Linked DNA regions of Streptomyces venezuelae. Each later gene encodes a partner of the first gene's protein in a complex. Links are inferred from orthologs where the notes say so. Each region holds a gene or a part of one and is shown on either strand. Other genes may lie near its edges.

Region 1 (15,912 bases):
CACCGGCTGCCCGACGCCACGGAGTACGCGGTCAAGCCCAGGGCCGGCGCGGACTCCATAGGACTGCGCTTCGTGGCCCGCGAGGAGCTCGCCGCCCTCCCGTACGGCGACCTCCTCGTCCAGCCGCGCGTCCACTTCCGGTACGAGGTCTCCTTCTACTTCGTCGACGACCTCTTCCAGTACGCCCTGTACGCCCCCGACCCCGAGCGCCGCTGGGTTCTGGAGCCGTACGAACCGACCGCCGAGGACCTCGCCTTCGCCCGCCGCTTCATCGAGTGGAACACCCTCGACCACGGCATCCAGCGGGTCGACGCCTGCCGCACCCCTGAGGGCGGACTCCTCCTCGTCGAGCTGGAGGACCTCAACCCGTACCTCTCCCTCGACCGCGTCGCCGAGCCGGTGCGCGAGCGCTTCGCCGACACCCTGGTCCGCTCGCTCGGCGACTTCCTGAGGGCATGACGAAGCGCCCCGATTCCGGAAGGATCCGGAATCGGGGCGCTTCGGTGACGGACGATCAGGCGGTACGCGTACGGCGGCGGGCCAGCCGCTCCGCCGCGAAGACGTCCTCCAGGCGGAAGAGCTGGGCGCGGCCCGCCTTGCCCGCGGCCCGCAGGTGTCCCAGCTGGACCCACTTGCGGATCGTCGCGGGGGCGACCCCGGCCTCCTCGGCGGCGAGCGGCCCCGGGATCAGCGCGGGCAGGGCCGGCAGCGCCGGCAGTGCGGGCATCGCGGGCGAGCTCAGCATGAGGTCTCCTTCGTGTCGTCCATCGCCACTTCGATCTCCTCGGTGGGCGTCCCCGAGGCCTCCGTCAGTTCCGCCCACGCGCCCTCCGGCCACAGGTGCCGGTAGGCGGGGTCGTCCTGGCAGCCGCAGGCCGCGTCCGTGCACACGCACGCCGGGTTCACGCAGAGCACCGCCCGCCGGTCGGGGAAGGCCCGCAGTGACACCGAGTCGCACCAGGGGCAGCGCCCCGAGACGCGGACGATCGTCTCCGCGTCGCCCAGCGTCCGCGCGCACCGGCGGGCCATCCGCCGGATCTCGTCCCGGACGTGCCGGGCGAGGACCGGGTGGCCGGCGACGGCGTCGAGCAGTCCGACGATCCGCCGCAGCCGCTCGATCACCCCGGCGCGGCGCGGCCTCGGCAGGGCGAGCCGGGCGCAGACCGCCTCCTCCAGCTCCACCACACCGTCGGTGATGTCCCGGATGGCGTCGGAGATGTGGAGCCGGATGGGGGCGGCGCCGTGCCCGGGGACGGAGAGGCCGTGCCGCTGTTCGAGGAGCAGCGCCTCGCGCCGCTCCTCGCGGATCAGCTCGTCGCGGCCGGGATGCGGGGCGGTGGGGGCGGTCCCGGCGGGGGAGCGGCGGCCGGGCGCCAGCTCCTCGGAGAGCTCGGGGAACTGCCGTACGAGGGAGGCGGTCCAGAGGGTGATGTCCCGCAGTACGAGCTCGACGGTGCGGTCCGAGCGGTCGGCGTGCTCGGCGGCGGTGCGGTACGTACTGTCTGCGGGGTCCGTGCGGTCCGCGCGGTCGGTGAGGTCAGCCACGGCGGCGGCCCCCCGCCTTCGCGACGGCCTTCTCGACGGCCTTCGCGACGCGCTCCACGTCCGCGGCGCGGCCGTTGCGCCACAGGCGGCCCGCGCAGACGCCGTCGAAGTAGCTCTCGGCCGGGGCCACGGCCGCCTCGCACTCGCGGCGGACGGGACAGTCGGCGCAGGCGCGCAGTGCCGGGGCGGCGTCCTTGGGCCGACGGGCGAAGACGACGGACGGGGAGAGGCCGGCGCACGCGGCGGAGGCCTGCCAGGGGGACGGGTCGGTCGGGAACAAGAGGGTTCTCCACGGTCCGGGGCCACCGGGGCGTCCATGGGGCCGGTGGGGCTTCTGGGGCTCAGGGGGCCGGCGAGTGCGGCGGAGAGCAGCCTGACACGTTGCGTGCGAGCGCGCAACAAACTTGTGGTGACGCCCTGACCGGGTCTTCATCGATTCGACACTATTGCGTGCCCGAAAGCACGTAATTCCGTGCGCGCAAGCACGCTAAAGTGTGGGATCCGGAGGGTGGGGAGTAAGGGAGCGGTACACATGACCAGTCAAGGGCTCGACGAATTCGCGGGCTGGGTCGAAGGCCTGATGAGAGCGCGCGGATACGACATCGACAGTCCCCGCGGCGGCGGGAAGTCCCGGATCGCCGACGAGGCCGGGGTGCACCGCGCCGCCGTGACCCGCCTGCTCCAGCGGCAGAGCATGCCCGACCTGGAGACCATGCGCCGGATCGCCCCGCTCCTCGGGGTCTCCGTGCGGGACATGCTGATCCGGTCCGGCCGGGTCACCCCCGAGGAGCTGCCGCTGGCGGACGACCTCCTGCCGCCCGACGACTGGCAGCCGACCATGGAGGACTTCGCCCGCTGGCTCGGCGTGCCCGACGAGCGCCTGGGTGTCTTCGTCAAGGTCGTGAACCAGTTCCTGGAGCCCGACGAGGAGGGCCTGGAGGACGTCGCCGCCGTCGAGGCGCGGCGCACCGCGCGCGACTGACCGCCGCCGGCGCGGCGGTACGGGGCGGCCCACCGCGCCCCCGCCGCGCCCCGGTCGGTCCCCCGCGGCGCCCGGGCCGTGCCGCGGTCGGGCCCGGCCGCGCCCCGGTCGGGCTCCCGCTGCGGCTCCGCCGCGCCCGGCTCCGCGCGCGTGGCCATTTGTTTTGACCGGAGTCCGTGCGATAGGTACGCTCAAGCCTTGTGCCTGGGGTGTGCCTGGGCTCGCGTGCGTGTCTTCCGCCGCACAGCGAGTCCGTGAAACGGCCACCGTGATCCGCGCCGCCTTTTCCGCCTACGGCGGAGGTCCGCGAGATTCGACACACCCGACCGCGTGGGTCGGCGCGTGTTCCAGGTTAGTTTCACCGACGGCACACAGAAACCGGAGAAGTAGTGCCTACGATCCAGCAGCTGGTCCGTAAGGGCCGGCAGGACAAGGTCGAGAAGAACAAGACGCCCGCACTCGAGGGTTCCCCTCAGCGTCGCGGCGTCTGCACGCGTGTGTTCACGACCACCCCGAAGAAGCCGAACTCGGCCCTCCGTAAGGTCGCGCGTGTGCGTCTGACCTCGGGCATCGAGGTCACGGCCTACATCCCGGGTGAGGGTCACAACCTGCAGGAGCACTCCATCGTGCTCGTGCGTGGTGGCCGTGTGAAGGACCTGCCGGGTGTTCGTTACAAGATCATCCGCGGTTCCCTCGACACGCAGGGCGTCAAGAACCGTAAGCAGGCTCGCAGCCGCTACGGCGCCAAGAAGGAGAAGTAAGAATGCCTCGTAAGGGCCCCGCCCCGAAGCGCCCGGTCATCATCGACCCGGTCTACAGCTCTCCTCTTGTCACCTCGCTGATCAACAAGATCCTGCTGGACGGCAAGCGTTCCACCGCCGAGCGCATCGTGTACGGCGCCATGGAGGGTCTTCGTGAGAAGACCGGCCAGGACCCGGTCATCACGCTGAAGCGCGCTCTCGAGAACGTCAAGCCGTCCCTCGAGGTCAAGTCCCGTCGTGTCGGTGGCGCCACCTACCAGGTGCCGATCGAGGTCAAGCCGGGCCGCGCGTCCACGCTGGCCCTCCGCTGGCTCGTCGGTTACTCCCGCGCCCGTCGCGAGAAGACCATGACCGAGCGCCTCCTGAACGAGCTCCTCGACGCCTCCAACGGCCTCGGTGCTTCGGTCAAGAAGCGTGAGGACACGCACAAGATGGCCGAGTCCAACAAGGCCTTCGCGCACTACCGCTGGTAGTCGCAACCCACATCGAGACCGAGAGAAGACTGAGCCGATATGGCTACCACTTCGCTTGACCTTGCCAAGGTGCGCAACATCGGCATCATGGCTCACATCGACGCGGGCAAGACGACCACCACCGAGCGGATCCTGTTCTACACCGGCGTCTCGTACAAGATCGGTGAAGTCCACGACGGCGCTGCCACGATGGACTGGATGGAGCAGGAGCAGGAGCGCGGCATCACGATCACGTCCGCCGCGACGACCTGCCACTGGCCGCTCGAGAATGTCGATCACACGATCAACATCATCGACACGCCGGGTCACGTCGACTTCACCGTCGAGGTGGAGCGTTCGCTGCGCGTGCTCGACGGTGCTGTCACCGTGTTCGACGGCGTGGCCGGCGTCGAGCCCCAGTCCGAGACCGTTTGGCGTCAGGCGGACCGCTACGGCGTTCCGCGTATCTGCTTCGTCAACAAGCTCGACCGTACCGGTGCCGACTTCCTGCGCTGCGTCGACATGATCGTGGAGCGCCTCGGCGCGACCCCGATCGTCATGCAGCTGCCGATCGGCGCCGAGATGGACTTCCAGGGCGTCATCGACCTGGTCCGCATGAAGGCGCTTGTCTGGTCCGCCGAGGCCAGCAAGGGTGAGATGTACGACGTCGTCGACATCCCGGCGGACAAGCTCGAGCTTGCCGACGAGTACCGCGCCAAGATGGTCGAGACCATCGCGGAGAACGACGAGGAGCTCATGGAGCTCTTCCTCGAGGGCACCGAGCCCACCGAGGAGCAGCTCTACGCCGCCGTCCGTCGCATCACCATTGCCTCCGGCAAGGGTGGCGACACCACGGTGACCCCCGTCTTCTGTGGCACCGCGTTCAAGAACAAGGGCGTCCAGCCCCTGCTCGACGCGGTCGTGCGCTACCTCCCCTCGCCCCTGGACGTCGAGGCCATCGAGGGCCACGACGTCAAGGACGCCGAGGTCGTCGTGAAGCGCAAGCCGTCCGACGACGAGCCGCTGTCGGCCCTCGCGTTCAAGATCGCGAGCGACCCGCACCTCGGCAAGCTCACCTTCGTCCGGATCTACTCCGGTCGCCTGGAGGCCGGCACCGCGGTGCTGAACTCCGTCAAGGGCAAGAAGGAGCGCATCGGCAAGATCTACCGCATGCACGCGAACAAGCGTGAGGAGATCGACTCGGTGGGCGCCGGCGACATCGTCGCCGTCATGGGCCTGAAGCAGACCACCACCGGTGAGACGCTGTGCGACGAGAAGAACCCGGTCATCCTGGAGTCCATGGACTTCCCGGCCCCGGTTATTCAGGTCGCCATCGAGCCCAAGTCCAAGGGTGACCAGGAGAAGCTGGGTGTCGCCATCCAGCGTCTCGCGGAGGAGGACCCCTCCTTCCAGGTGCACTCGGACGAGGAGACCGGCCAGACCATCATCGGTGGTATGGGCGAGCTTCACCTCGACATCCTCGTCGACCGTATGCGTCGCGAGTTCAAGGTCGAGGCGAACGTCGGCAAGCCGCAGGTCGCGTACCGCGAGACGATCCGCAAGGCCGTCGAGCGCGTGGACTACACCCACAAGAAGCAGACCGGTGGTACCGGTCAGTTCGCCAAGGTGCAGATCGCGATCGAGCCCATCGAGGGCGGCGACGCCTCGTACGAGTTCGTGAACAAGGTCACCGGTGGCCGCATCCCGAAGGAGTACATCCCTTCGGTCGACGCGGGTGCGCAGGAGGCCATGCAGTTCGGCATCCTGGCCGGCTACGAGATGACTGGCGTCCGCGTCATCCTTCTCGACGGTGGCTACCACGAGGTCGACTCCTCCGAGCTCGCGTTCAAGATCGCCGGTTCGCAGGCCTTCAAGGAGGCCGCGCGTAAGGCTTCTCCCGTCATCCTTGAGCCGATGATGGCCGTTGAGGTCACCACGCCCGAGGACTACATGGGTGAGGTCATCGGCGACATCAACTCCCGCCGTGGCCAGATCCAGGCCATGGAGGAGCGTCACGGTGCTCGCATCGTGAAGGGCCTCGTGCCCCTCTCGGAGATGTTCGGCTACGTCGGAGACCTCCGCAGCAAGACCTCGGGTCGCGCAAGCTACTCGATGCAGTTCGACTCCTACGCCGAGGTTCCGCGGAACGTCGCCGAGGAGATCATCGCGAAGGCCAAGGGCGAGTAACTCTCCCGAGTTCACGCTTTAGGCTTGACACCAGTCACCGGGGTTCGACCCCGAGACCCGAGGAATCGGGCCCCGGTGGATGGCATCCCAGCAAAGATCACCTGGCGCCGATGAAGCAAGGCGTACAGAACCACTCCGCAGGAGGATTCAGTGGCGAAGGCAAAGTTCGAGCGGACTAAGCCGCACGTCAACATCGGCACCATCGGTCACATTGACCACGGTAAGACGACCCTCACGGCCGCCATTACCAAGGTGCTGCACGACGCGTACCCGGACCTGAACGAGGCCTCGGCCTTCGACCAGATCGACAAGGCTCCTGAGGAGCGCCAGCGCGGTATCACCATCTCGATCGCGCACGTCGAGTACCAGACGGAGTCGCGTCACTACGCGCACGTCGACTGCCCCGGTCACGCTGACTACATCAAGAACATGATCACGGGTGCCGCGCAGATGGACGGCGCCATCCTCGTGGTCGCCGCCACCGACGGCCCGATGCCGCAGACCAAGGAGCACGTGCTCCTGGCCCGCCAGGTCGGCGTTCCGTACATCGTCGTCGCCCTGAACAAGGCCGACATGGTGGACGACGAGGAGATCCTGGAGCTCGTCGAGCTCGAGGTCCGTGAGCTCCTCTCCGAGTACGAGTTCCCGGGCGACGACCTTCCGGTCGTCCGTGTCTCGGCGCTCAAGGCCCTCGAGGGCGACAAGGAGTGGGGCGAGAAGCTCCTCGGCCTCATGCACGCGGTGGACGAGTCCATCCCGCAGCCCGAGCGTGACGTCGACAAGCCGTTCCTGATGCCGATCGAGGACGTCTTCACGATCACCGGTCGTGGCACCGTCGTCACCGGTCGTATCGAGCGCGGTATCCTCAAGGTCAACGAGACCGTCGACATCATCGGTATCAAGACCGAGAAGACCACCACCACGGTCACCGGTATCGAGATGTTCCGCAAGCTCCTCGACGAGGGCCAGGCCGGTGAGAACGTCGGTCTGCTCCTCCGTGGTATCAAGCGCGAGGACGTCGAGCGCGGCCAGGTCATCATCAAGCCGGGCTCGGTTACGCCGCACACCAACTTCGAGGCGCAGGCGTACATCCTGTCGAAGGACGAGGGTGGCCGTCACACCCCGTTCTTCAACAACTACCGCCCGCAGTTCTACTTCCGCACCACGGACGTGACCGGCGTCGTGACCCTCCCCGAGGGCACCGAGATGGTCATGCCGGGCGACAACACCGCCATGAGCGTTGAGCTGATCCAGCCCATCGCCATGGAGGAGGGCCTCAAGTTCGCCATCCGTGAGGGTGGCCGGACCGTCGGCGCCGGCCAGGTCGTCAAGATCACTGCCTGATCTCTGATCTGACCTGGTAGCTCGAGTAGCTGCAGCAGAAGGCCCCGCACCTTTCGGTGCGGGGCCTTCTCGCGTATCCGCTCCAGGAAATACATAGGGTCGGAGATGTCGAGGCCGCGCGGGCGGCTCCGACCCCTGGGTGACAGCACGCCACAGGGGCGCGCGGGGACGGGGAGGACACCCGAGATGAAGTACGTCGCGATGATCTACGGCAACCAGGCCAAGTGGGAGTCCTTCCCGGCCGAGGCCTGGCCCGAGGCGATCGCCAGGCAGGAGGCCTTCAACCGGAAGTACCGGGAGACCGGCGAGCTGCTCGGCGCGTACGGACTCGCCGACGCGGCCGCCGCCCGGCTCGTCCGCCGCGAGGACGGCGCCCCCGCCGTCACCGACGGGCCGTACCTGGAGACCAAGGAGTACCTGGCCAGCTTCTACCTGCTCGACTGCGACAGCCCGGAGCGCGCCCAGCAGATCGCCGCCGACATGCCCTTCGCGGACGTCGACCCCGTCGAGCTCTGGCCGGTCCTGCACGAGTCCGCGGCGGACCTGTGACCGCAGCCCAGGAGATCGAGGACCTGCTGCGTGAGTGCACGCCGCAGGTCCTCGGCCTGCTCGTCCGACGGCACGGCAACTTCGACGCCTGCGAGGACGCCCTCCAGGAGGCGCTGATCGCCGCCGCGCGGCAGTGGCCGCAGGACGGCGTCCCCGACAACGCCCGTGCGTGGCTGCTCACCGTCGCGACCCGCAAGTACATCGACCAGCTGCGCGCCGATGTCGCACGCCGGCGCCGCGAGGACGCCCTGGCGTTCGCCACGCCCGACTCCGAGCTCGTCGCCCAGGCCGCCGACGCCCCCGGCACGGGCGGGGACGACTCCCTGTCCCTGCTCTTCCTCTGCTGCCATCCGGACCTGTCGCCGCCCAGCCGGATCGCGCTCACCCTGCGGGCCGTCGGCGGCCTCACCACCGCGCAGATCGCCGCCGCCTTCCTCGTGCCCGAGCCGACCATGGCGCAGCGCATCAGCCGGGCCAAGCAGACGATCAAGGCCGCCGGGGGAGGGCTCGCACAGCCCGAGGGGGAGGCCCGGGCGGCCCGGCTCGCCGAGGTGCGGCACGTCCTCTACCTGACCTTCAACGAGGGCTACACGGCCAGCGGCGGCGACGAGCTCACCGCGCCGGCGCTCTCCACGGAGGCGATCCGGCTCACCCGGCTCCTGCACCGGCTCGTCCCCGAGGACACCGAGACGGCGGGCCTGCTCGCGCTCATGCTGCTCACCGACGCCCGCCGCCCGGCCCGCACGGGCCCGCACGGCGAGCTGGTGCCGCTCGCCGAGCAGGACAGGGGCCGCTGGGACGGCCGGCTGATCGGGGAGGGCATCGAGCTGATCAGCCGCACGCTGCCGAAGGGGCAGGTCGGCCCGTACCAGCTCCAGGCGGCGATCGCGGCCGTCCACGACGAGGCGGAGTCCGCCGCGGCCACGGACTGGCCGCAGATCCTCGCCCTGTACGAGCTCCTGGAGCGGACCGGGGACAACCCGGTGATCACGCTCAACCGTGCCGTCGCGGTCGCGATGGTCCACGGCCCGGAGGCGGGCCTGGAGCTGCTCGCCGGCCTGGCGGAGGACAAGCGCCTCGCCCACCACCACCGGCTCCTCGCGACCCGCGCGCACCTGCTCGAACTCCTCGGCGACGAGGAGAGCGCGGCGGCGGCCTATCGCGAGGCGGCCCGGCACACGACGAGCGCTCCCGAGCGCCGCCATCTGACGGAGCGGGCACGCCGGTTGGGGTGAAGGGCGCCGAGAGCAGGCGCGCGGGAAGACGCGTGCGCCCCGGCGCTTGTCCGTACGTGACGTGGGGTACAGTCTTCGACCCCGATTGGCGGCCGGAAGGTCCCGTATGGCAGACTGTCGGGGTTGCTCGGTTGAGTGCCGATGCTGCGCGCCTCCCGTCGGGAGGACCGGAAGCGAGTCCCACAGTACTCGTCGCTTCACACCTCTCTGCTGAGAGGCGTCGGGCGGACGTACGGGAATCTTCTGGGAAGCGTCAGCGGGGTGCCGACCAGGCTCCCGGTGGGTGTTCCACCCCCGACTCGCGGTCATGGTGACCGCACCCCCTTGGTTGGGAAATCCTCAGGGATTTCTGCGTAGAGGGAGTGCGACACGCCCGACCGCGTGGGTCGGAGGTAGGACGGAGCTTCTCAGGAAGCACAGTCGACCGGGATGCCAGAGCGTTACGAGACAAAGGACTACTAGTAGCCATGGCGGGACAGAAGATCCGCATCCGGCTCAAGGCCTACGACCACGAGGTCATCGACTCCTCGGCGAAGAAGATCGTCGAGACGGTGACCCGCACTGGTGCGTCGGTCGCAGGCCCGGTGCCGCTGCCCACTGAGAAGAACGTGTACTGCGTCATCAAGTCGCCGCACAAGTACAAGGACTCGCGCGAGCACTTCGAGATGCGCACGCACAAGCGCCTCATCGACATCCTCGACCCCACGCCGAAGACGGTTGACTCGCTGATGCGTCTCGACCTGCCGGCGGGCGTCGACATCGAGATCAAGCTCTGAGGTGACGCGCGAGATGGCTAAGAACATCAAGGGCATCCTGGGCGAGAAGCTCGGCATGACGCAGGTCTGGGACGAGAACAACCGGGTCGTCCCGGTGACCGTCGTCAAGGCCGGCCCGAATGTCGTGACCCAGGTCCGTACGAACGACGTCGACGGCTACGAGTCGGTCCAGATCGCCTTCGGCGAGATCGACCCTCGCAAGGTGAACAAGCCCCTCAAGGGTCACTTCGCCAAGGCTGACGTCACCCCGCGCCGCCACCTGGTGGAGCTCCGCACCGCTGACGCCTCCGAGTACACGCTCGGCCAGGAGATCACCGCCGAGCTCTTCGAGGCCGGCGTCAAGGTCGACGTCACCGGCAAGAGCAAGGGCAAGGGCTTCGCCGGTGTCATGAAGCGCCACAACTTCCGTGGTGGCAAGGCGTCGCACGGTGCCCACCGCGTGCACCGCAAGCCCGGCTCCATCGGTGGCTGCGCCACTCCGGGTCGTGTCTTCAAGGGCATGAAGATGGCCGGTCGCATGGGCAACGAGCGTGTGACCACCCAGAACCTGACCGTCCACGCCGTTGACGCCGAGAAGGGTCTGCTGCTCATCAAGGGCGCCGTCCCCGGCCCCAACGGTGGCCTCGTCCTGGTCCGCACCGCGGCCAAGGGGGTTTGAGGAACCGATGAGCACCATTGACATCCTTTCGCCGGCAGGCGACAAGGCCGGGACCGTCGAGCTCCCCGCGGAGATCTTCGGCGCCAAGGTCAGCGTTCCGCTGATCCACCAGGTCGTCGTCGCGCAGCTGGCCGCGGCCCGTCAGGGCACGCACAAGACCAAGAGCCGTGGCGAAGTCCGCGGTGGTGGCAAGAAGCCTTACCGCCAGAAGGGCACCGGCCGCGCCCGTCAGGGTTCGACCCGCGCCCCGCAGTTCGCCGGTGGTGGCGTCGTGCACGGTCCCGTGCCGCGTGACTACTCGCAGCGGACCCCGAAGAAGATGAAGGTCGCCGCCCTCCGCGGTGCCCTCTCGGACCGGGCCACCCACTCCCGCATCCACGTCGTCACCGGCGTGGTCGAGGGTGGCATCTCCACCAAGGCCGCCAAGACGCTGTTCGGCAAGATCTCGGAGCGCAAGAACCTGCTCCTGGTCGCCGAGCGCTCCGACGAGGCCGCGTGGCTGTCCGCTCGTAACCTGCCCCAGGTGCACATCCTGGAGCCGGGCCAGCTCAACACGTACGACGTGATCGTCTCCGACGACGTGGTCTTCACCCAGGCCGCCCTCGAGTCCTTCGTGTCTGGCCCCCAGACCGCTGAGACCGAAGGGAGCGACGCCTGATGACTGACGCCGTCGTCACCAGCAAGACCTTCTCGGACCCGCGCGACATTCTCGTCAAGCCGGTTGTCTCGGAGAAGAGCTACGCCCTGCTGGACGAGAACAAGTACACGTTCATCGTCGCGCCTGGCTCCAACAAGACCCAGATCAAGCAGGCCGTCGAGGCGGTCTTCTCGGTCAAGGTCACCGGGGTCAACACGATCAACCGCCAGGGCAAGCGCAAGCGCACCAAGGCCGGTTTCGGTAAGCGCAAGGACACCAAGCGCGCCATCGTGACCCTTGCCGAGGGCAACCGTATCGACATCTTCGGCGGTCCGACCGCCTAAGGGCGGTCTGGATCGTCCGGAATCGGACGAGGACTGAGAAATGGGAATCCGCAAGTACAAGCCGACTACGCCGGGCCGTCGTGGCTCTTCCGTAGCCGACTTCGTCGAGATCACGCGGTCCACGCCGGAGAAGTCGCTGGTCCGCCCCCTGCACAGCAAGGGCGGCCGTAACAACACCGGTCGGATCACGGTTCGACACCAGGGTGGCGGCCACAAGCGCGCCTACCGGGTGATCGACTTCCGTCGTCACGACAAGGACGGCGTGCCGGCGAAGGTCGCTCACATCGAGTACGACCCCAACCGCACCGCGCGCATCGCGCTGCTCCACTACGTGGACGGCGAGAAGCGCTACATCATCGCCCCCAAGGGTCTGACGCAGGGTGACCGCGTCGAGAACGGCCCCGGCGCGGACATCAAGCCCGGCAACAACCTGGCTCTCCGCAACATCCCGGTCGGTACCACGATCCACGCGATCGAGCTCCGTCCCGGTGGCGGCGCCAAGTTCGCGCGCTCCGCTGGCGCCTCCGTGCAGCTGCTGGCGAAGGAGGGCACGATGGCCCACCTTCGTATGCCGTCCGGTGAGATCCGTCTCGTCGACGCCCGCTGCCGCGCCACCATCGGCGAGGTCGGCAACGCCGAGCAGTCGAACATCAACTGGGGCAAGGCCGGCCGTAAGCGCTGGCTGGGCGTTCGCCCGACCGTTCGCGGTGTGGCGATGAACCCGGTCGACCACCCGCACGGTGGTGGTGAGGGCAAGACCTCCGGTGGTCGCCACCCGGTCTCCCCGTGGGGTCAGAAGGAGGGTCGTACTCGCTCGCCGAAGAAGGCTTCGAGCAAGTACATCGTCCGCCGCCGCAAGACGAACAAGAAGCGCTAGGAGCGGGTTTAGATGCCGCGCAGTCTCAAGAAGGGACCCTTCGTCGACGGCCACCTCGTCAAGAAGGTGGACGCCCAGAACGAAGCCGGTACCAAGAACGTCATCAAGACCTGGTCCCGTCGCTCGATGATCATCCCGGCCATGCTCGGCCACACGATCGCGGTGCACAACGGCAAGACCCACATTCCGGTGTTTGTCACCGAGTCGATGGTCGGCCACAAGCTCGGCGAGTTCTCGCCGACGCGCACCTTCCGGGGTCACGTGAAGGACGACCGGAAGTCGAAGCGCCGCTAGTAGCGGGGTGGAATGACCATGACAGACACTGGAAGGACAACCATGGAAGCCAGGGCCCAGGCGCGGTACATCCGCGTCACGCCCATGAAGGCCCGCCGAGTGGTGGACCTTATCCGTGGCATGGACGCCACGGAGGCTCAGGCGGTCCTGCGTTTCGCCCCGCAGGCCGCGAGCGTGCCGGTTGGCAAGGTGCTGGACAGCGCCATTGCCAACGCTGCACACAACTACGACCACACTGACGCCTCTTCGCTGGTCATCAGCGAGGCGTACGTCGATGAGGGCCCGACCCTGAAGCGGTTCCGTCCGCGTGCTCAGGGCCGTGCATTCCGGATCCGTAAGCGGACCAGCCACATCACCGTGGTCGTCAGCAGCAAGGAAGGAACCCGGTAATGGGCCAGAAGGTTAACCCGCATGGGTTCCGGCTCGGCATCACCACGGACTTCAAGTCCCGCTGGTACGCCGACAAGCTGTACAAGGACTACGTCAAGGAAGACGTCGCCATCCGTCGGATGATGACGTCCGGCATGGAGCGCGCCGGCATCTCGAAGGTTGAGATCGAGCGCACCCGTGACCGCGTGCGGGTGGACATCCACACCGCGCGTCCCGGCATCGTCATCGGCCGCCGTGGCGCCGAGGCCGACCGCATCCGCGGTGACCTCGAGAAGCTCACGGGCAAGCAGGTCCAGCTGAACATCCTCGAGGTCAAGAACCCCGAGATGGACGCTCAGCTGGTTGCTCAGGCCGTTGCCGAGCAGCTCTCCTCCCGCGTCTCCTTCCGTCGCGCCATGCGTAAGAGCATGCAGGGCACGATGAAGGCCGGCGCCAAGGGCATCAAGATCCAGTGTGGCGGTCGTCTCGGCGGCGCCGAGATGTCCCGCTCGGAGTTCTACCGCGAGGGTCGTGTGCCGCTGCACACGCTCCGCGCGAACGTGGACTACGGCTTCTTCGAGGCCAAGACGACCTTCGGTCGCATTGGCGTCAAGGTCTGGATCTACAAGGGCGACGTCAAGAACATCGCCGAGGTCCGCGCCGAGAACGCTGCGGCCCGTGCGGGTAACCGCCCGGCCCGTGGTGCCGGCGCTGGCGACCGCCCGGCCGGCCGTGGTGGCCGTGGTGGCGAGCGTGGCGGCCGCGGCCGCAAGCCGCAGCAGTCGGCTCCGGCCGCCGAGGCCCCCAAGGCCGAGGCTGCCGCCGCTGCTCCGGCTGAGAGCACCGGAACGGAGGCCTGACCGAAATGCTGATCCCCCGTAGGGTCAAGCACCGCAAGCAGCACCACCCCAAGCGCTCGGGTATGAGCAAGGGTGGTACGCAGGTTGCGTTCGGCGAGTACGGCATTCAGGCCCTCACGCCGGCGTACGTGACGAACCGCCAGATCGAGGCTGCTCGTATCGCGATGACCCGCCACATCAAGCGTGGCGGCAAGGTCTGGATCAACATCTACCCGGACCGTCCCCTGACGAAGAAGCCCGCCGAGACCCGCATGGGTTCCGGTAAGGGTTCTCCGGAGTGGTGGATCGCGAACGTCAAGCCGGGTCGGGTGATGTTCGAACTGTCCTACCCGAACGAGAAGATCGCGCGCGAGGCCCTGACCCGTGCGGCCCACAAGCTGCCGATGAAGTGCAAGATCGTTAAGCGCGAAGCAGGTGAGCTGTGATGTCGGCCGGTACCAAGGCGTCCGAGCTGCGCGAGCTGGGCAACGAGGAGCTTCTCAACAAGCTCCGCGAGGCCAAGGAAGAGCTGTTCAACCTCCGCTTCCAGGCGGCGACGGGCCAGCTCGAGAACCACGGCCGGCTCAAGTCCGTCCGTAAGGACATCGCCCGGATCTACACCCTGATGCGTGAGCGTGAGCTGGGCATCGAGACGGTGGAGAACGCCTGATGAGCGAGAGCAACGTGACTGAGAAGACCGAGCGCAACGCTCGCAAGGTCCGCGAGGGCCTGGTCGTCAGCGACAAGATGGACAAGACCGTCGTCGTCGCTGTCGAGGACCGCGTCAAGCACGCGCTGTACGGCAAGGTCATCCGCCGTACGAACAAGCTCAAGGCTCACGACGAGCAGAACGCTGCCGGCATCGGCGACCGCGTCCTCCTGATGGAGACCCGGAAGCTGTCGTCGACGAAGCACTGGCGCGTCGTCGAGATCCTCGAGAAGGCCAAGTAATTCTTGAAGGGGTAACCCTTCGAGTTCGTTCCGCCAGGCTCGGCCGGGGCTTCCTAGAAGCCCCGGCCGGGAACCGGCAGACAATCAGGAGATAGACGTGATCCAGCAGGAGTCGCGACTGCGTGTCGCCGACAACACTGGTGCCAAGGAGATCCTTTGCATCCGTGTTCTCGGTGGCTCGGGTCGCCGCTACGCGGGCATCGGTGACGTCATCGTCGCCACCGTCAAGGACGCGATCCCCGGTGGCAACGTGAAGAAGGGTGACGTCGTCAAGGCGGTCATCGTTCGCACCGTCAAGGAGCGCCGCCGCCAGGACGGCTCGTACATCCGCTTTGACGAGAACGCCGCTGTCATTCTCAAGAACGACGGCGACCCTCGTGGCACCCGTATCTTCGGCCCGGTCGGCCGTGAGCTGCGCGAGAAGAAGTTCATGAAGATCATCTCGCTCGCGCCGGAGGTGCTGTAAGCATGAAGATCAAGAAGGGCGACCTGGTCCAGGTCATCACCGGTAAGGACAAGGGCAAGCAGGGCAAGGTCATCACGGCCTTCCCCCGCGAGAACCGCGTCCTCGTCGAGGGTGTCAACCGGGTCAAGAAGCACACCAAGGCCGGCCCGTCGCAGGCCGGTGGCATCGTCACGACCGAGGCTCCGGTCCACGTCTCCAACGTCCAGCTGGTCGTGGAGAAGGACGGCAAGAAGGTCGTCACGCGTGTCGGTTACCGCTTCGACGACGAGGGCAACAAGATCCGCGTTGCCAAGCGGACGGGTGAGGACATCTGATGGCTACCACCACTCCGCGTCTCAAGACGAAGTACCGCGAGGAGATCGCGGGCAAGCTGCGTGAGGAGTTCTCGTACGAGAACGTCATGCAGGTTCCCGGCCTCGTGAAGATCGTGGTCAACATGGGTGTCGGCGACGCCGCCCGTGACTCGAAGCTGATCGACGGTGCGATCCGCGACCTGACCACGATCACCGGTCAGAAGCCGGCCGTCACCAAGGCTCGCAAGTCCATCGCGCAGTTCAAGCTGCGTGAGGGCCAGCCGATCGGTGCGCACGTCACCCTCCGTGGCGACCGCATGTGGGAGTTCCTGGACCGCACCCTGTCGCTCGCG
Region 2 (12,908 bases), 2.2 Mb from region 1 along the record:
GCAGGCCCCGCACCCGGATGGTGGTCTGCGTGCCGAGCGGGGTGACGCCGGTCGAGCGGCGGGCGATCGTGCACGCCTCGCTCTCGGCGGGGGCGCGGGCGGTGCACCTCGTCGAGGAGCCGATGGCGGCGGCGATCGGGGCGGGACTCCCGGTCTCCGACCCGCGCGGCTCGATGGTCGTCGACATCGGCGGCGGGACGACGGAGGTCGCGGTCATCTCGCTGGGCGGGATCGTCACGGCCCGGTCCCTGCGGGTCGGCGGCGACCGCCTCGACGCGGCCGTCACCGACTTCGTCCGCAAGGAGCACTCGCTCCTGATCGGCGAGCGGACGGCCGAGGACGTCAAGGTCGCGATCGGCTCGGCGTGGCCGGTGCCGGGCGAGGAGGAGCGGGAGCGGGCCACCTTCACCGTGCGGGGGCGGGAGAAGGTCAGCGGGCTGCCCCGGACGGTGGAGCTGACGGTGCCGGAGGTGCGGGCGGCGCTCGACGAGCCGGTGGAGGCGATCATCGCGGCGGTGCGGGCGACCCTGGAGGAGTGCCCGCCGGAGCTGTCCGGCGACGTGATGGAGCACGGCATCGTCCTGACCGGCGGCGGGGCGCTGCTGCCGGGGCTCGACCTGCGGCTCTCCTCGGCGACCCTGATCCCGGTCTTCGTCGCGGACCGGCCGCTGGACTGCGTGGCCCTGGGCTCGGGGCGGTGCGTGGAGGACTTCGACAGCCTCCAGCGGGTCATGGGAAAGGCGGAGCGGGCCCGCTGAAGGTTCGGGGCGGGCCCTCCGGCCGCTATCGGTCCAGGCCCGCCGGGAGCAGCGCCGTCACCACGTAGGCGCCGTCCTCCGTGCGGGCCTTCAGCGTGCCGCCCATGCTGGCGACCCGCTCCTCCATGGAGAACAGCCCGGTGCCCGTCGAGACGGGCGAAGGGTCCGGCGGGGTCTTCGGCAGCGGGTTGCGCACCTCCGTCCGCAGATCGGGCCCCTCCACCGTGATCACGACCGTCACCGGCAGGCCCGGGGCGTGCTTGGCGGCGTTCGTCAGGCACTCGCGGACGACCCGGTGGACGGCCGCCTGCCGCAGCGGCGACAGCGCCTTGGCCGCGTCCGCGACCGTCAGGTCCACGGGGCTGCCCATCCGTTCGCTCTCCTCGGCGAGCGCGGCGAGCCCTTCGAGCCCGGGGGTGGCCGCGTCCCGGTCGGCGCGGCGCACGATCGTCTCGTTGAGCATGAGGTGGGCGCGGCGGGCGGTGTCCGCGAGCTCCTCGAAGTCCTTCTGGCGGGCCTCGCCCCGCGCCCGTACGGCGAGGACCTCGGCCCGTACCGCGAGGACGGTGAGCTCCCGGCCGACCAGGTCGTGGACGTCCCGCCCGACCGAGATCCGCTCCTCCTGCACGGCCTGCCGGGCGGCGGCCTCGCGGCGCTGGACCTCCAGGGCGCGCACGAGGTCCTGCCGGTACGCGGCGATGCCGACGCCCGCCGCGAGGACCCCGATCGGGACGACGATGCTCAGGAAGTCCATCAGGGTGGCGCCGTGCCGGGCGGGCCAGCCGGACGTCTGGAAGAGGGCGCACGCCACGCCGATGTAGAGCACGGTCGCGGCGACGGCGGCGCGCCGCCCCCGGAACCGGCCGATCGAGTACAGCGCGAACTGGATCATGGTGAGCTCGTGGAGCCACCCCATCAGGCCGAGTGCCACGAGGTACGGGACCCAGGGCAGCCGGCGCCTGAGCACCAGCGTGGCCGCCCCGGCCGCCAGGACGAGCGTCGCGGTGACCCCGGTCAGCGAGTTGTCGGCACGGGCGAGGCCCGGCACGTCGAGGACCATCAGGCCGAAGGCGCTCAGCGCGGTGACGACGTCGAGGGCGCGGGGCGAGACGGCCCACCGGTCCACGCAACGGCGGAGCGCGGTGACGGTGGGGAGGCGGAGCATGCCGTCCATCATCCAAGGTCTTTCGTCCCGAAGCGGTGGACCCGAAGTCCCTTCTGGTGTGAGATCGGGCACTTCGCCCACATTGCCGCTTCACTCAGAAATGTGCACGAAGCATCCCAGGAGCAGCTGTCCTTCGCCGCCGCGAGTCCGCCCCCGGCCGCTCCCGGCTCAAGGGCCTGCTGTGGGGGTCGCCACGGAGTCCTGACGGATACGCGGAAGGGGCCCGGAACCGAGTCGGTTCCGGGCCCCTTCCGTACGGGCTAAGCCTGCGGCAGCGTCGCCAGCTGTGCCTGGATACGGGCGATGTCCTCGTCCGCCTTGGCGAGGCGGCCACGGATCTTGTCGACCACGTTGTCCGGGGCCTTGGCGAGGAAGGCCTCGTTGCCGAGCTTCCCGTTCGCCTGGGCCTTCTCCTTCTCCGCCGCCGCGAGGTCCTTCGCGAGGCGCTTGCGCTCGGCCTCGACGTCGATCGTGCCCGACAGGTCGAGCGCGACCGTCGCCCCGGCGACCGGCAGGGAGGCGGTGGCGGAGAAGTCCTCGCCCTCCGGCTGGAGGCGCAGGATCTGGCGGATGGCCGCCTCGTGCGCGGCGAGCGGGGTGCCGTCGAGCGTGAGGCGGGCGGGGACCTTCTGCGCGTCCTGGAGGCCCTGCTCCTTGCGGAACCGGCGGACCTCGGTGATGACCCGCTGGACCAGGGCGATCTCCTGCTCGGCGGCCGCGTCGCGGAAGCCGCTGTCCTTCGGCCAGTCGGCGATGACGACGGACTCGCCGCCGGTCAGCGTGGTCCACAGCGTCTCGGTGACGAACGGGACCACCGGGTGCAGCAGGCGCAGCATGACGTCGAGGACCTCGCCGAGGACCCGGCCGGAGACCCGGGCGCCCTCGCCGCCGGCGAAGAACGTCGTCTTCGACAGCTCGACGTACCAGTCGAAGACCTCGTCCCACGCGAAGTGGTAGAGGGCGTCCGACAGCTTCGAGAACTGGTAGTCGTCGTAGAAGGCGTCGACCTCGGCGACCGTCTTGTTGAGGCGCGACAGGATCCAGCGGTCGGTCGCCGACATCTCCGAGGCGTCCGGCAGCGGGCCCTCGACCGTCGCGCCGTTCATCAGGGCGAAGCGGGTGGCGTTCCAGATCTTGTTGGCGAACTTGCTGGAGGCCTGGACCCAGTCCTCGCCGATCGGGACGTCGACGCCCGGGTTGGCGCCACGGGCCAGGGTGAAGCGGACGGCGTCGGAGCCGTACGTGTCCATCCAGTCCAGCGGGTTGACCACGTTGCCGAAGGACTTCGACATCTTCTTGCCGTTCTGGTCACGGACCATGCCGTGCAGGGCGATGGTGTGGAACGGCGGCGTGCCGTCCATCGCGTACAGACCGAACATCATCATCCGGGCGACCCAGAAGAAGAGGATGTCGTAGCCGGTGACCAGGACGGAGTTCGGATAGAACTTCTCGAGGCTCTCGGTCCGCTCGGGCCAGCCGAGCGTGGAGAACGGCCACAGGCCGGAGGAGAACCAGGTGTCCAGGACGTCCGTGTCCTGGTGCCAGCCCTCGCCCGTCGGCGGCTGCTCGTCCGGTCCGACGCAGACGACCTCGCCGTTCGGGCCGTACCAGACGGGGATGCGGTGGCCCCACCACAGCTGGCGCGAGATGCACCAGTCGTGCAGGTTGTCGACCCAGTCGAAGTACCGCTTCTCCATCTCCTGCGGGTGGATCTTGACCTTGCCGTCGCGGACCGCGTCACCGGCGGCCTGCGCGAGCGGGCCGACCTTGACCCACCACTGCATCGACAGACGCGGCTCGATGGTGGTCTTGCAGCGCGAGCAGTGGCCGACGGAGTGGGTGTACGGACGCTTCTCGGCGACGATCCGGCCCTCGGCGCGCAGCGCGGCGACGATGGCGGAGCGGGCCTCCAGGCGGTCCAGGCCCTGGAAGGGGCCGTGGGCCGTGATGACGGCGCGCTCGTCCATGACGGCGAGGTTCGGCAGGTTGTGGCGCTGGCCGATCTCGAAGTCGTTCGGGTCGTGCGCCGGGGTCACCTTGACGGCGCCGGTGCCGAACTCGGGGTCGACGTGGGTGTCGGCGACGACCGGGATCGAGCGGTCGGTCAGCGGCAGCTTGATCAGCTTGCCGACCAGGTGCTTGTACCGCTCGTCGTCCGGGTGGACGGCGACGGCCGTGTCACCGAGCATCGTCTCGGCACGCGTGGTGGCGACGACCAGGGAGTCGTCACCCTCGCCGTACCGGATCGAGACGAGCTCGCCGTCGTCGTCCTGGTACTCGACCTCGATGTCCGAGATCGCCGTCAGACAGCGCGGGCACCAGTTGATGATGCGCTCGGCGCGGTAGATCAGCTCGTCGTCGTAGAGCTTCTTGAAGATGGTCTGGACGGCCTGGGACAGACCCTCGTCCATGGTAAAGCGCTCACGGGACCAGGCGACGCCGTCACCCAGACGCTTCATCTGGCCGGAGATCTGACCGCCGGACTCGGCCTTCCACTGCCAGACACGCTCGACGAAGGCCTCGCGGCCCAGGTCGTGGCGGGACTTGCCCTCCTTGGCGAGCTCGCGCTCGACGACGTTCTGGGTGGCGATGCCGGCGTGGTCCATGCCGGGCTGCCACAGCGTCTCGAAGCCCTGCATGCGCTTGCGGCGGGTGAGGGCGTCGATCAGCGTGTGCTCGAAGGCGTGGCCCAGGTGCAGGGAACCGGTGACGTTCGGCGGCGGGATGACGATCGTGTACGGCGGCTTCTCGCTCTTCGCGTCCGCCTCGAAGTACCCGCGCTCTACCCAGCGCTGGTACAGCGGCCCCTCTACCTCGGCCGGCGCGTACTGGGTCGGCAGTTCGGTGGTGGGCGCTGTCTGCTGCTGAGTGTTCTCGGTCACGGGGTCAGTTTAGGGGTGTCCTCGCCTTGTCCTGAAACGCTTTGGTTCGGTAACGGTGTGGCCCCCGCCGCACTTCATGGTCATCGCTTCCGTCAGGATGTTCGGCAGACATAAACATCCTGTGAGGGGAACCTGTCGATGAGCTACAACCAGCCCGGCCCGTACGGCGGCCAGCCGCCCCAGCAGCCCGGCCCTTACGGCCAGCCGGGCCCGTACGGCCAGCAGCCGCAGCAGCCGGGCCCCTACGGCCAGCCGCAGGCTCCCCAGCCGGGCTACGGCTACCCCCAGCAGGCCCCGCAGGGCGTCCCGCCGCAGCAACCTCCGTACGGCTACCCGCAGCAGCAGCCGAACCCGTACGGCCAGCAGCCGCAGTACGGCGCCCCCCAGGGCCCCGGCGGCTACGTCCCGCACCCGCCGGCCCCGAAGAAGTCCAAGGCCGGCTGGATCATCGGCGCGGTCGCGGTGGTCACGGCGATCGGCGTCGGCGCGTACTTCCTGATCGGCGGTGGCAGTTCCTCGGTCGCGGACGACGGCGCGCACAAGCTGACCACCCCGGACACGGTGCTCACCGAGTACAAGAAGAAGCCCGGCAGCGGTCCCGACAAGGACTCCCTCAAGGACCCCGAGCAGAAGGGCGTCAAGAACGCCACGAACGTCGGTGCCACCTACGAGGTGAAGGACGCCGCCAACCCGCTCGGCGGCAAGATGATCTCCTTCAGCGGCCTCTACGGCGAGATCGACGACCCCGAGAAGACCATCGACAACATCTTCGCGGGCATCAAGGCGGAGGCAGAGAAGGACAAGGCCAAGGCCGACGAGCCGAAACTGGTCGGCAGCCCGCAGGAGTTCACCCCGTCGGAGCTGGACGGCGCCCTCCTCAAGTGCCAGCAGGCGAAGACCGAGGCCAACCCGGCCGAATCCACGCCGGCGTTCTCCATGACGTTCTGCGTGTGGGCGGACCACAGCACGGTCGGCTTCGTCGTTCCGATGAACATGGCCGACATGCTCGCGGGCAAGGAAGGCTCGATGGAGGACGCCGCCTCCGTCACCGCGAAGCTCCGCAAGGAAGTCCGCGTCAAGCTCTGAGCAGTTGACCGGTCACCTGTCCGGACATGAGTGAGGGGGTCCCACCTTCGGGTGGGACCCCCTCACTTCGTCACGCTCGTGGCGTCAGGCCGACTTCTCGTGCCTGCCGTCGTTCTTCACGATCCGGGGGACCAGCGTCGGGTTGACGTTGTTCCGGACGACGTCCGCCGTGATGACGACCCGGGCCACGTCCTTGCGGGACGGGACCTCGTACATCACCGACTGGAGGACCTCCTCCATGATGGCGCGCAGGCCGCGCGCGCCGGTGCCGCGCAGGATCGCCTGGTCGGCGATGGCCTCCAGGGCCGGGCGGTCGAAGTCCAGCTCCACGCCGTCGAGTTCGAAGAGACGCTGGTACTGCTTCACCAGGGCGTTCCGCGGCTCGACGAGGATCTGGAGGAGCGCCTCGCGGTCCAGGTTGTGGACCGAGGTGAGGACGGGGAGGCGGCCGATGAACTCCGGGATCATCCCGAACTTCACCAGGTCCTCCGGCATGACCTCCTGGAACTGGTCGCTCGCCTCGATCTCGCGCTTGGAGCGGATGGTCGCCCCGAAGCCGATGCCCTTGGCGCCCGCCCGCGACTCGATGATCTTCTCGAGGCCGGCGAAGGCGCCGCCGACGATGAAGAGCACGTTCGTCGTGTCGATCTGGATGAACTCCTGGTGCGGGTGCTTCCGGCCGCCCTGCGGCGGTACGGAGGCCGTGGTGCCCTCCAGGATCTTGAGGAGGGCCTGCTGGACGCCCTCACCGCTCACGTCACGCGTGATCGACGGGTTTTCGCTCTTACGGGCGACCTTGTCGATCTCGTCGATGTAGATGATCCCGGTCTCGGCCTTCTTGACGTCGTAGTCGGCCGCCTGGATCAGCTTGAGCAGGATGTTCTCGACGTCCTCGCCGACATAGCCGGCCTCCGTCAGCGCCGTCGCGTCGGCGATGGCGAACGGGACGTTGAGCATGCGGGCCAGGGTCTGCGCGAGCAGCGTCTTCCCGGAGCCCGTGGGGCCGAGCAGCAGAATGTTGGACTTCGCCAGCTCGATGGCGTCGTCCCGGCCCTGCGCGCCGCCGTTCTCGCCGGCCTGGACGCGCTTGTAGTGGTTGTACACCGCGACCGAGAGGGCCTTCTTCGCGGGCTCCTGCCCGACGACGTACCCCTCGAGGAACTCGTAGATCTCGCGGGGCTTGGGGAGTTCCTCCCAGCGCACCTCGCTCGTCTCCGCGAGTTCTTCCTCGATGATCTCGTTGCAGAGGTCGATGCACTCGTCGCAGATGTACACACCGGGTCCCGCGATGAGCTTCTTCACCTGCTTCTGGCTCTTTCCGCAGAACGAGCACTTGAGCAGATCGCCGCCATCACCGATGCGTGCCACGAGGTGCTTCCCCTTCGCCTGGGAGTGCTTGGTTCAGCGACTCCTGGTGCCTCATATTCGACGGTACCTTGCCGAGCCCTCTGTTCGGGCCCCCCTTGGCACGGTTCACATGGACGGGAATGCGTCATGTGCCCCGTGCCGAGGGAAGGTCGGACGTCAGCGCTCGGCGGAGGCCGTGCTCTTGCGGGTCGAGACGATCTGGTCGACCAGGCCGTACGCGAGGGCGTCCTCGGCGGTCAGGATCTTGTCACGCTCGATGTCCTCGCGGATCTTCTCGATCGGCGTCGAGGAGTGCTTGGCCAGCATCTCTTCCAGCTGGCTGCGCATCCGCAGGATCTCGCGGGCCGCGATCTCCAGGTCGGAGAGCTGCTCACGGCCGGTGCCGCCGGAGGGCTGGTGGATCAGCACGCGGGCGTTCGGCAGGGCCATCCGCTTACCGGGCGTACCGGCGGCGAGCAGCACGGCCGCGGCGGAGGCCGCCTGGCCCATGCAGACCGTCTGGATGTCCGGCTTCACGAACTGCATCGTGTCGTAGATGGCCGTGAGGGCGGTGAAGGAGCCGCCCGGGCTGTTGATGTAGATGGAGATGTCGCGGTCCGGGTCCATCGACTCCAGGCACAGGAGCTGCGCCATGACGTCGTTGGCGGAGGCGTCGTCGATCTGCACGCCGAGGAAGATCACGCGCTCCTCGAAGAGCTTCGCGTACGGGTCGTACTCGCGGACGCCCTGCGAGGTGCGCTCGACGAAGCGCGGAACGACGTAGCGGTTGTCCATCGGCGCGCCGGTGTAGAGGCCGCTCGCGGAGAGGTTGTTCTGCATCTGGGTGTTCACCGTCCTGGTGGCGTTCGGTGGGCTGGGGCTCTTGAGCGGACTGCCGGGGCTCAGGCGCCCGTGCCGCCGCCGCCGGGAACACCCGCGGCGTGCGTGATGATGGCGTCGATGAGGCCGTAGTCCTTGGCCTCGTCCGCGGTGAACCAGCGGTCGCGGTCACCGTCACGGATGATCGTCTCGACGGTCTGGCCGGAGTGGTGCGCGGTGATCTCGGCCATGCGCCTCTTCGTACGAAGGAGGTACTCGGCCTGGATCTTGATGTCCGAGGCGGTGCCGCCGATGCCGGCGGAGCCCTGGTGCATCAGGATGTCGGTGTTCGGCAGCGCGAAGCGCTTGCCGGCGGTGCCGCCGGTGAGCAGGAACTGCCCCATGGAGGCCGCCATGCCCATACCGATGGTGACGACGTCGTTGGGGATGTACTGCATGGTGTCGTAGACGGCCATGCCGGCCGTCACGGAGCCACCGGGGCTGTTGATGTACAGGAAGATGTCCTTCTCCGGGTCGGCGGCCAGGAGAAGCATCTGAGCGGTGATCTTGTTGGCGATGTCGTCGTCGACCTGCTGGCCGAGGAAGATGATCCGCTCGCCGAGCAGCCGGTTGTAGACATGGTCGCCGAGGCCGCCACCGATGGACGGCTCACCCGCGGCGTAAGGCTTCAGATTCGTCACGTATCCACCTGCTCGTCTCCGACGGCCAAGGCCGTCTCAGCGTCTTGTTCTGAGGGCAGTGCCCTCGTATTCATGGACCCTAACGCGCAGGTAGGACAACGCCATCCCGGTTCCCGAACTGTTCGCTGGGAGCGCAAGGTACGCGCGGACGCATAAGGGCTTCGGGTACGCCCACGGGCCCGGACGCACAGCAGTGCGTACGGGCCCGTGGAGCGGGGTTCGGCGCCGGGGCGCGGAGCCGCCTACTTGTCCTCGGAGACCTCGGCCTCGCCGGTGACGGCCTCGACGGCCTCGGCGGCGGTCTCGACCTCGTCCTCGTCGTCGGAGAGGTCGACGACCTCACCGTTGCTGTCCTTGACCGTGGCGGCCTCGACGACGACCGCGAGGGCCTTGCCGCGGGCGACCTCGCCGACGAGCATCGGCACCTGGCCACCCTGGGCCACGGCCTGGGCGAACTGGTCCGGGCTCATGCCGGAGGAGGCGGCACGACGGAAGAGGTGCTCGGTGAGCTCCTCGCGGGAGACGTCGAGCTTCTCCTTGTTGACGAGCTCATCGAGGATGAACTGCGTCTTGATGCCCTTCTCGGCCTGCTCCTTGGTCTCCGCCAGGAACTCTTCCTCGGTCTTGCCCTGGAGCTCCAGGTACTTCGCGAGGTCGATGCCCATCTGGCCGAGCTGGTGGTGCTCCAGGTTGTGCTTGCGGGTGTTGATCTCGTCCTCGAGAAGCTTCTCGGGCATCGGGACCTCGACCAGCTTGAGGAGCTCGTCGAGGACGCGCTCCTGGGCCTGGGTGGCCTGGTCGAACTGCTTCATGTTCTCGAGGCGCTTGCGGCTGTCGGCCTTGAGCTCGTCGAGGGTGTCGAACTCCGACGCCATCTGCGCGAACTCGTCGTCCAGCTCGGGGAGCTCACGGGCGGCGACGGTGGTGACCTTGACGGTGACCTCCGCGTCCTTGCCCTCGGCGGAGCCGCCCTTCAGCTGCGAGGTGAAGGTGGCCTCGCCACCGGCCTCCAGGCCCTTGACGGCCTCGTCGATGCCGTCGAGCAGCTCGCCGGAACCGATGGTGTACGAGACGTCCGAGGCGACGCCGTCGGGCAGCACCTCGCCGTCGACCTTGGCCTCGAGGTCGATGGTGACGACGTCGCCGTCCTGGGCGGCGCGCTCGACGGTGGAGGTCGAGGCGAAGCGCTCGCGGAGCTGCTCCACCGACTTCTCGATGTCCTCGTCGGTGACCTCGACCGCGTCGACGGTGACCTCGATGCCGGAGTAGTCCGGGATCTCGAGCGTCGGGCGGATGTCGACCTCGGCGGTGAAGGCCAGCAGCTCGCCGTCCTTCAGCTCGGTGATGTCGACCTCGGGCTGACCCAGCGGGTTGACCTCGGCCTCGTTGACGGCCTCGGTGTAGAACTTCGGGAGCGCGTCGTTGACGGCCTCTTCCAGCACGGCGCCGCGGCCGAACCGCTGGTCGATCACGCGAGCCGGGATCTTGCCCTTACGGAAGCCCTTGACCGTGACCTGCTGGTTGATCTTCTTGTACGCCGCGTCGAGGCTGTCCTTGAGCTCCTCGAAGGGCACCTCGACAGTGAGCCGAACCCGAGTCGGGTTCAGGGTCTCCACGGCGCTCTTCACGGTTAGGTCTCCTTGTGGCTGATTCCTGGAATCCACCGTCTCCGCGGTCAGCGGTTCCGGCGGGTCGGCCCGGTCAGAAAGACACACGGGCACGCAGCTTGCATAGTAACCGCAAGCGGGGAGGCAGCCATAACGTGATCAAGAACGCGACCGTGGGGCGCGTGATCGACATGGTCGGGGTGGCGGGATTTGAACCCACGGCCTTCCGCTCCCAAAGCGGACGCGCTACCAAGCTGCGCCACACCCCGTCGGTGCGACACGTAGGGTACATGGACGCGGACAGTGCGGCGCCCCCCGTTTTACGGGTGTGCGGAAAGGCCCTCCGACCCGCTAACATGCTGTCCGTGCCGCGGTCCTCGTGACCTGCGGCGCGATGCTGTGCGGGTGTAGCTCAATGGTAGAGCACTAGTCTTCCAAACTAGCTACGCGGGTTCGATTCCCGTCACCCGCTCCACGGTCTCGGGGCCGGTCCGGAGAAGTCTCTCCGGGCCGGCTCCGAGGCGTTTTCCGGCGGATCGCGAGATGCCGGGTCCGGCGGGCGAGCGCAGACTGGGCTCAGCCCGTCTCCCGTCGCACCGGAGGTAGCGATGAAGGACCTGAAGTTCGAGCGGAAGCGCTCGGTGTCCCGTCTTGAGGCAGCCGATCAGCTGACCGCCCTCGCCGCCGCCCTGCGGGAGGGCGGGGAGGCCGAACTGGAGCTGGGGGCCGGAACGCTGAGCCTGCGCGTCCCCGAGGAGTTCCGCAGCGAGGTGGAGCTGGAGATCGAGGACGGGGAGATCGAGCTGGAGATCGAGCTCAAGTGGTCCCTGCGCGACACCGCGGCTCCGGCGAAGCCGAGCACCGCCGTCACGGGCGGCGACATGGGCGCGAAGCGGTCCGCGCCGAAGCCTCCGCCGCCGGCCAAGCAGGCGGCCAGGACGGCCGCGGAGCCCGCCAAGCCGGCTGCGGAGCCCGCGAAGCCGCCCGCCGCGACCGCCAAGAAGTCCCCCGCACCGACCGCCAGGAAGTCCAAGGCCGCCAAGACGGCCAGGACCGCCAAGTCCCGCTAGATGGACGGCGGCTCAGAACTTGATGGAGCCGACCGTCTGCGTTATCGAGTCCAGGAAGCGCTGGATGTCGTCGGCCATGCCGGTGGAGGCGAGGAAGAAGCCGAAGAGCACCGCGACCACGGCCGGTCCGCCCTTGAGGTTCCCCCCGCGGATCAGCACCACCAGGATGATTGCCAACAGCAACACCACAGACAGTGAAATGGCCACAACTGATCACACCCTCGGTCGGTCCCGCCTTGCCCACCGGGGAGCGCACGCCTGACACCCCCCGGCTCCATGGTGCCATCAACCCCCCTGCCCCCGTTGCCGGGTGGCGAATCATCCCTGCGGGAACGGCGGTTCCTGCTCGCACGGAAGATCATGAAGCCGGTGACCGGGCCGGAGACGGCCTGGGCGTTCAGGCGCGGCGGGAGATGAGGAGGAGGGCCCGGTCGTCGTTGACGTCCTTGGCGACGGCCTCGATCAGGTGCCAGGTGACGCCCTCGAAGCCCTCGGCGACGCAGCGGTCGGCCTCGCCGGTGAGGCGGTCGATGCCCTCGGCGATGTCCCGGTCGGCGGCCTCGACGAGGCCGTCGGTGAAGAGCATGAGGACGTCGCCGGGCAGCAGCGAGCCCTTGACCGGGTGGAATTCCGCCCCGTCGTAGACGCCGAGGAGGGGGCCTTCCGCGGCCTTCTCCTCCCAGCGACCGCTGCCCGCGTGGAGCTGGAGCGCGGGGAGGTGGCCGGCGGAGAAGAGCTCGTAGTCGCCGGATTCCAGGTCGAGGACGAGGTGGATGGAGGTGGCGAAGCCCTCGTCCCAGTTCTGCCGGAGCAGGTAGCCGTTGGCGGCGGGCAGGAAGCCGTGCGGCGGGAGCGAGCCGAGGAGTCCGCCGAAGGCACCGGAGAGCAGCAGGGAGCGGGAGGCCGCGTCCATGCCCTTGCCGGAGACGTCGGTGAGGACGACCTCCAGGGTGCGGCCGCCGTGGGTGCGGGCGGCGACGACGAAGTCGCCGGAGAAGGACTGGCCGCCGGCCGGGCGGAGCGCCATCTCGCGGTGCCAGCCCTGCGGGAGCCGGGGCAGGGCGCTCTGCACGCGGATGCGTTCGCGCAGGTCGAAGAGCATGGTGCCGCCGCGCCGCCAGGGCACGCCGACGCGGGCGCGGAACTGGGCGATGAGGAGACCGAAGAGTCCGCAGGCGGCGACGGTGAGGACGGTGCCGGGGGTGACCCGGGCGGGCCCCTGGGTGTACGGGCCGAGGACGACGGACTCGACGATGAGGGCTCCGGCGGCGGCCGCGTACAGGCCGAGCAGGCTGGCGGGGCGGAGCAGCAGCCCGCCGGCCACGATGGGCAGGACGAGCGCCGAGGGCGCGCACCAGACCGGGTCGAGGAGTGTGCCGCAGGCGATGGCCGGGATCATCAGCAGGAGTCCGGCGAAGGCGAGCCAGTCGGAGCCGTCCCCGCGGAAGTAGTCGACGCCGGACTTGCGCAGCG

The links.
Region 2: the proteins of rpsG (region 1) and tig are in contact, whole or in part, in a crystal structure (PDB 3GTY), measured with the Thermotoga maritima proteins. The link is inferred for Streptomyces venezuelae from one-to-one orthologs. Residues at the interface, in WP_004081843.1 of Thermotoga maritima: Lys34, Lys52, Lys55, Glu59, Arg62, Gln63, Glu66, Asn67, Lys69, Val71, Arg95, Ala109, Lys110, Lys111, Gly112, Arg113, Pro114, Glu117, Glu121, Ile124, Ala125, Tyr127, Asn128, Asn129, Thr130, Gly131, Lys135, Asp139, Arg142, Met143; in WP_004081061.1 of Thermotoga maritima: Glu122, Val124, Val129, Leu130, Tyr133, Glu188, Gly259, Ile262, Tyr263, Glu266, Ser270, Glu273, Gln274, Glu277, Arg308, Gln311, Ile312, Ser315, Tyr316, Glu325, Arg329, Arg336, Leu363, Phe366, Trp367, Arg373, Leu377, Arg381, Leu384, Glu387.

What each region holds. Positions count from the first base shown.
Region 1 is NZ_CP029194.1:3,519,753-3,535,664, reverse strand. Bases 2,228-5,025 are described here. They hold rpsG (30S ribosomal protein S7), read left to right. Parts: upstream 2,228-3,290; coding sequence 3,291-3,761; downstream 3,762-5,025. Other genes in these bases: fusA (elongation factor G), read left to right, coding at 3,801-5,025; rpsL (30S ribosomal protein S12), read left to right, coding at 2,917-3,288; DEJ46_RS15745 (helix-turn-helix domain-containing protein), read left to right, coding at 2,228-2,527. Outside these bases: DEJ46_RS15765 (hypothetical protein), read left to right, coding at 1-459; DEJ46_RS15760 (hypothetical protein), read right to left, coding at 515-745; DEJ46_RS15755 (hypothetical protein), read right to left, coding at 739-1,545; DEJ46_RS15750 (WhiB family transcriptional regulator), read right to left, coding at 1,538-1,825; more of DEJ46_RS15745, read left to right, coding at 2,078-2,227; more of fusA, read left to right, coding at 5,026-5,927; tuf (elongation factor Tu), read left to right, coding at 6,078-7,271; DEJ46_RS15720 (YciI family protein), read left to right, coding at 7,458-7,820; DEJ46_RS15715 (RNA polymerase sigma factor), read left to right, coding at 7,817-9,055; rpsJ (30S ribosomal protein S10), read left to right, coding at 9,523-9,831; rplC (50S ribosomal protein L3), read left to right, coding at 9,845-10,489; rplD (50S ribosomal protein L4), read left to right, coding at 10,497-11,147; rplW (50S ribosomal protein L23), read left to right, coding at 11,147-11,470; rplB (50S ribosomal protein L2), read left to right, coding at 11,511-12,347; rpsS (30S ribosomal protein S19), read left to right, coding at 12,360-12,641; rplV (50S ribosomal protein L22), read left to right, coding at 12,684-13,031; and 7 more genes.
Region 2 is NZ_CP029194.1:5,747,143-5,760,050, reverse strand. The notes cover bases 8,194-11,094. They hold tig (trigger factor), read right to left. Parts: upstream 10,387-11,094; coding sequence 9,001-10,386; downstream 8,194-9,000. Other genes in these bases: DEJ46_RS40100 (amphi-Trp domain-containing protein), read left to right, coding at 10,974-11,094; DEJ46_RS26405 (ATP-dependent Clp protease proteolytic subunit), read right to left, coding at 8,194-8,758. Also shown: DEJ46_RS26435 (rod shape-determining protein), read left to right, coding at 1-758; DEJ46_RS26430 (sensor histidine kinase), read right to left, coding at 784-1,923; DEJ46_RS26425 (valine--tRNA ligase), read right to left, coding at 2,184-4,805; DEJ46_RS26420 (hypothetical protein), read left to right, coding at 4,944-5,891; ATP-dependent Clp protease ATP-binding subunit ClpX, read right to left, coding at 5,976-7,259; DEJ46_RS26410 (ATP-dependent Clp protease proteolytic subunit), read right to left, coding at 7,416-8,078; more of DEJ46_RS26405, read right to left, coding at 8,141-8,193; more of DEJ46_RS40100, read left to right, coding at 11,095-11,435; DEJ46_RS26380 (hypothetical protein), read right to left, coding at 11,448-11,642; DEJ46_RS26375 (PP2C family protein-serine/threonine phosphatase), read right to left, coding at 11,833-12,908. UniProt on the Bacillus subtilis protein: Involved in protein export. Acts as a chaperone by maintaining the newly synthesized protein in an open conformation. Functions as a peptidyl-prolyl cis-trans isomerase.